Regions from separate parts of the Bacillus sp. PK6-16 genome, predicted to be linked through region 2. Evidence: riboswitches for the same ligand, from Rfam matches in the RefSeq annotation. Region 2 holds a riboswitch; the other holds the start of a gene.
The links. A riboswitch is a leader RNA that binds a small molecule or an ion and turns the genes downstream of it on or off. The one in region 2 is predicted to bind magnesium.

Region 1 (3,357 bases), 850 kb from region 2:
CTGGCACCACTATATGCTACATGTCGTTTCTCAATTCTCTCTTCAATTTCTTTCATATTTTCTTTATTATTTAATAGTGATTGTTTATTTTCAATTAATAATTGTTTAAAAGATTTTCTCACTTTTTTTCTCATTTTCATTGTCCTCCTTGGGGGATGATTTATATAAAAGATAAAGAATTATCTGTGTGTTCTTATAATAATTGATTGTTGTGAATTCTATTTGAACTTCATATGAAAATCTCGTTTATTTTCTGACAACTTTGTGAACACGAAAAAAAGACTCTCTAAAACTATGTTGAAATTAATTCACTTCATTACAAAAATCACTATTTTCATCAACTTTTATCATTATATCTTGTCGAAACATTTATATATTTAAAATTGAGTTCGACATAATTTTATTTACTATCATACTGTTTACAAAAACAAAAAGAAGGTGTCACCAAGTCAAAGTTCGACTTATGCAACATCCCTCTTTCCAAACTATTTATAGCATATTTATTAATATTTCAGGTCTTCCCCAATTCATTTCTTCACAAACAAATCTAAGTTTTTCTTCATCCATTGTGTGTAATCCTTCTTCTAGTGAACATGAAATTGGAACTTCACAGTGAATTTCGGCTAATTGTAACGAAATATTTAAGTTCTCTAAATCACTTTCAATCTTCGTACGCTGCGCTTTTGTTAATGATTCTACATTTTCTAGTACAGCGGATACTGTTCCGTGCTCTTGAATAAGCTTATACGCTGTTTTTTCACCGATACCTTTTACACCTGGATAATTATCACTTGTATCTCCCATGAAAGCTTTTGCATGGACGATTTGCCACGGCTCTACACCTTTTTCTTCCATGATTTTCTCCGGTGTGTAATATTCGTAATTTCCAATTCCTTTACGCAGAAGCATAACTGTAACGTTCTTATCAACAAGTTGAAGTAAATCTGTATCACCAGTTAAAATATAAACTTCAGCTTCATTGCAATATTGTTTTGCAAGCGTACCGATACAATCATCGGCTTCGTAGCCTTTCATACCGATAACTGGAATGGATAATTTCGCAGTCATTTCTTGCACTAAATCGAATTGAGGAATTAATTCTTCTGGTGGCGCTGCACGATTTGCTTTATAATTCGAGAACGATTCTGTTCTAAATGTCGTACTTCCCATATCCCAGCATGTAACGATATGTGTTGGTTCGATCGCTTGCGTAGCTGTTAATAAGTGTTTCATATAACCATGAATCCCGTTCGTAGGGGTTCCATCTTGTCGTTTCATAAATTGTCCGTAGACACTTGTTGCGTAAAAAGCACGAAATAATAGTGCCATACCATCAACTAATAATACTTTTTTCATAATTCCTCTCCTATTAAAAAAATAATAACCTTACGTTATCACGTAAGGTTATATAAATAGATTACCATTCTACGTTTTTGCTCAACTTTGTCTATTATACATTGTTTTTGTATATTTAGCACCATTAACACATTAAGACGTTCTACTACAACAAGTATGCAATATGCCTGAATACGTATTTTTTCCAGTAGAAACAACGACAGCCTTTGCATTTCCACTAACGATATGTGAACCTTTAAAACATACATTTTCAAGCTCAAGTGGATTATAATCTTTCATCCGTTTTAATGGAATAAATCGTTTACGTTCAAGGTGATAGCAGCTTTCAAACTTCTCTATATTCGCTTCGTTTCCCGTTAACACAGACTCATTCACTAATAAATCATCTGCATAAATAATACGTACATCAGCTGGCACAGCATCTCCAGCCGAAAGAAAAATTATATCTCCAGGTACAAGTTCTTGCACTGGTATCTCCATCATTTTCAGTTCACTATTTAGCCCTGTACTACTAGAACATTCTACTCTAGATACAGTAATCGTTTCACGTTGTAATTCATCACACACACGTTGTTTTGAAAAACCTGGAATCATGCCACCAAGCTTCATCATTACTTCTGCGAGAAGTGCTCTTTTTGAAGTTAGTTCATTTCGGCCATATACTTGAATACGTTTTTGTGCCTCTTTCATTGATAGTCCGTCTCTTGTTGTTTTAAAATATGCAAATACAGATTTTACATCTCTTGTTGCAATTTCAATTAATAAATCTTTATTTTTTTGGAGCATTGTTTGTTCTTTTATTGATTTTTTACTTAGTTTATATGACGTGTTACCCACAGTTTTGTTTGCATATAACATATTATCGTCTCCTCCTTTACAACATAGGAAGAAACGCTTTGTTTCTCAATTTATCCACTTTACTGTGAAAGTGTCTCGCGTTTTATAAACGCTACATTATGATAAATATAGAGGGAGGAACAAATCGTTTCCTGCCTACATCATATATTTTTGATTTGAAGTATATGGGTAACGGAACCGAGTCAGAATTTGACATGCTCCTCACCTCCTCGTTTAATTTTATAGTTTATACTATGAAATTACTCATAGCTTGGTAACAAAAAAGGCCCCTACCCTTAAGAGAGTAGCGGCCATTACATACACAAATAAACGATTTCTAATATAATTAGAAATCTACGGACCTCTCCCTCACCGAGTTTTAGCACTGTATAGCATAGGTACATTACCAGCTACGTTAAGAAAAACCTTAATTCGATCATTCCTGTTGACCCATTGGCGTCTCTCGACATTTTTGGGCAGTAGCATTTCTCTATACAGGAGCCTCACCTAACAGAGACTTATTTTCATTACATTGAAAATGTTACTCTTATTTAAAATAGATGTCAACCGTAGCCTACAATTTTTTCAAAAGGTATGGCAAACTAACATATATAAAGTGAAACTTTAATCAGCCCTCACCAATCGGGCTTTTACGGGATAAAATAAAAAACTTTACGTTTAAACGTAAAGTTTTTAATAAGTTATACAACCAGCAATTACAATCCCAATTGAAATTGCTAAAAACATAAGAAAAAGACCGACTGCTTGATTATCTTCTTCGAGACTTTTGTTTATATTAAAGCGTGGTGTAAGCCACTCAGCTAAATAAAAGACGATAATTTGAGCCAAAATCCCAACTGCTCCCCACGAAATCATATCAAGAAGTGAAATTGAATTAGCTGCTGTCGAATATAAAACAACAGCTAACCCAAGTAATCGTCCTCCAAGCACATAGCTTACCGCCTTATTTCCTTGAGCCATTAACTTAAATTCCTTTACTTTCGTTGTCACTTCCATCAAGAACAGACCTATACATAAAAGGCCGAGTGTTACTACTAAATATAATAAAAAATTAATCATTTTTTCCCCTCCTTTTTATACCTACCGGTAAATAGTACGATTCATTTCCTGTAATCTTTTCTCCCGCGCGAATACCGATACTAC
Region 2 (3,357 bases):
TATTTATTCCTGAGCAAAGAAATATGCTAAAACCTATACCTAATATTAAAAGTGCAGATCCTAAATTTGGTTGTTTAAAGATAAGAAAAAAAATTGTAGCTAAAAAGAATAAAAGTTTTCCGATACCTCTCCAGTTATTTTTAGCTTGTTTTTGTCTTAATGCAAAAAAGCGGGCTGTTACAAGTATTGTTCCTAATTTAAGAAATTCAGCTGGCTGTATTCCAAAGATCCATGATTGGGCATTATTTACCACTTTTCCTTTCCATAAAACCATAATCAATAAAAAAATCCCTCCAACCATAATACAGATTGAGACTATTCGTTTTTTCCATATTTCATATGGGAGTAAAGCACAAACTATTAACCCAATTGTTCCTAAAAGTAGCTTTGTTAATTGAGAATCAACAAAATGTCTACTGTTATAACCGTAATGTTGGACAGCGACAATGGAGCTTGCACTATACATCATGATAATACCTAAAGTACATGTTATGAATAGAGGAAGGAGCAATAGATAATCGAGTTTTAATATTTTTTTCATTTTAATATCCTCCTGATTTAAAACAAAACATAATATTACATTTGCTTATGAATAGAATCTTGTTCTCGTCAATTACTAAATATGACTTTTGTTTAGGAAGATTCTATCGCTTACTCCCTGTTTTTTTACGCAAAAATCCCCCTAGTATGTAACTAGAGGGATTCAAAATGGCATGACTAAATAAGGCTTTTTTCCCCCTAGTAGAGCTTTGGCACTATACAACGTAAAGTAATGAAAATTCATTACTTAGCTATCTTAAGAAGAGCCTTAATCCGACAATTCCTGTTCTACCCATTGGCGTCTTTCGACATTTTTGGGCAATAGCCTGTGTTTGCATAGGAGCCTCACCTAACAGGTTAAGCAATATAAATTTTATGTGTTTGTTTCGTGTAGCAAGCATAAATATATTTTTTTTGCTTGTCAAGCAACCATATTGCTAATTTTATCTGTTTTATTGCTTTATAGTCCTTTGAGAAATGATTTGAAAAAATGTATGTAATCATTCCGTATAAGTACATATTTTTGACTTGTAGTGTATCGTTTGATTAAGTAGTTTAACCATATAAATTTGATAAACAGTAAAGAAGATTTTAATCATAAAAGAAGATTTTTTTATGAATGTTCTTTTGATATACAGAATGACTAATTATTCATCTTTTGTTATAAAATTGGAATTTGATTAAAAACAATAAATTTCATATGTTTTATTACGTTTCTTTGAATTAAATCTATTTGAATTCTATGTTTTTTAAGGAGAATTTTAAATTTAAAATAAAATATAATTTCATTTTCTATAAAAGATTTTTTTATGAATGGAATTGAAAGTCAGTTGACAAATATTAAATTCTGGTTTAAATTTTGAAGTAATTCAATAAACTTTGTTAGGTGAGGCTCCTGTATAGAGAAACGCTGCTGCCCAAAAATGTCGAGAGACGCCAATGGGTCAACAGGAACGGTCGGATTAAGGCCCTTTTTAATGTAGCTGGTTATAAAAACCTATGCTATACAGTGCTAAAACTCAACGAGGGAGTGGTATACGATTTGATAGAAAGGCACCTCTGTGATTTTGGTAGGGCGGTCTTAATAATCATTTATTTGTATTGTGAAAAAACCTTTACTCCTTTTTGAGTAAAGGTTTTTCTGTTTAATTTTATTTATTTTTATCTGGTCTATATTCAAAAAGGAGGTAATTCTAACTAATGAATTTATTGCAATGTAACTATTATTGCTCTAATAAAAAATTTAAGGCAGATAAAATAAAACAAAACCACTCATGAAACTCTAGAGTCTCCCTTAGCAATATGAGGAGGAGTTAACATGAAGAAATTATTAAAGGAATTACTTGTAACCAAAAATAACTTGGATGCAGAGAAAGTTTTACGTCATCCATCGTATGATATTGCACAAGAAGTAAAACAGTTTTCAATTGAAAATCAAGTCATATTGCTAAATACGATTCCTGTATTAAAAAGCTCTAAAATTCTTCAATATATGGGTGCAGAAGAAAAATATAATATCTTAATTCACTTATCTGAAAACAAAGCTAAAAAGTTACTAAATTTACAACCGATTGATGAATTAGTAGATTTACTGCTAGCGGTTCATCCGGAAAAACAGGCTAAATTAATGGCGTATCTAGATAAAATCACAAAACATAACGTGAAAAAATTGATGACCTTCAAACTTGAAACGGCAGGAAGTCTTGTAACAAGTGATTTTGTTGCAGTTAGAGGAAATTGGTCAGTAAAAATGACATTGAAGTACATTAGGGAACATTCTAAAAATGTAGAATCAATATCTTATAGTTATGTTCTTGATAGTCATGGTTATCTTGAGGGAATCGTTTCCATACATGAGTTATTACTAGCAGCAGATGAAGAGATATTATCTACTATCATGATTCAAGAGGTAATTTCAGTACACGCTGAAGTTGACCAGCAAGAAGTTGTAAAAAAGCTACTGAATTATAATTTAGCAGCAATACCTGTCACAACAGCAAATAATAAAATGATTGGTATTATAACATTTGATGACGTAATGAATGTTATGGAAGCAGAAGCTACAGAAGATATTCAAAAGTTAGGCGGAAGTGAACCATTGAATCAATCTTACTTTGAAGCTAGCATTTGGAGTATTTTCTTAAAACGTCTACCATGGTTATTACTTCTTTTTGTTGCTGAGGCATATACAGGTACAGTATTAAAGTATTTTGAAGATGAAATTGAAACTGTAGTTGCCCTTGCTTTCTTTGTTCCGTTATTAGTAGGTACTGGTGGGAATACAGGAACACAGGTTGTAGCAACAATTACTCGTGCAATCGGTATTGGAGAGGTCAAATTTAAAGATATTTTCCGTGTAATGAAAAAGGAATTTGCAATAGGGATGCTTCTCGGACTTGCACTTGGAATAGCTGGCCTCACTCGTGCTTATATGTTAGGAGTTGGAACAGAAGTTGCACAAGTTGTAGCAATTACTTTATTATTTATTGTTATTTGGGCCTCTCTTGTAGCAGCTGTTTTACCTTTAATTCTAAGAAAATTAAAATTAGATCCTGCAGTTGTTTCAGGTCCATTTATTACAACATTTGTTGATGGAACAGGATTAGTAATTTATTTCATGGTTGCAAAAACGTTATTAAATTTATAAATATACACTAAAAAAACGAAAATCGGAATAAGTATTTTGCCTGAATTGCTAAAGTATATTGGGGAATTCAGACATGAGGAAATCAAACACTTTTGTATTTAGATAAATAATATTTTAATGGATTTATTGAATGTAATGAATGCTGGAGGATAAAACTATGAAACATCTCA

Region 1: linked by a shared signal. The riboswitch ahead of M1D66_RS18980 (P-type ATPase actuator domain-containing protein) and the one ahead of mgtE (magnesium transporter) in region 2 are both predicted to bind magnesium.

The regions. Positions count from the first base shown of each region.
Region 1 covers NZ_CP096511.1:3,726,301-3,729,657, forward strand. Annotated here, with positions in the region: gene M1D66_RS18970 (FbpB family small basic protein) at 1-134, opposite strand, end outside; gene M1D66_RS18975 (5'-3' exonuclease) at 490-1,356, opposite strand; gene M1D66_RS18980 (P-type ATPase actuator domain-containing protein) at 1,489-2,214, opposite strand; M-box (ykoK) riboswitch at 2,550-2,715, opposite strand; gene M1D66_RS18985 (DUF350 domain-containing protein) at 2,887-3,273, opposite strand; gene M1D66_RS18990 (glutathionylspermidine synthase family protein) at 3,266-3,357, opposite strand, start outside.
Region 2 covers NZ_CP096511.1:2,872,252-2,875,608, reverse strand. Annotated here, with positions in the region: gene M1D66_RS14785 (FtsW/RodA/SpoVE family cell cycle protein) at 1-541, opposite strand, end outside; M-box (ykoK) riboswitch at 728-904, opposite strand; M-box (ykoK) riboswitch at 1,412-1,577, shown strand; gene mgtE (magnesium transporter) at 1,859-3,187, shown strand; gene M1D66_RS14775 (phosphodiester glycosidase family protein) at 3,345-3,357, shown strand, end outside.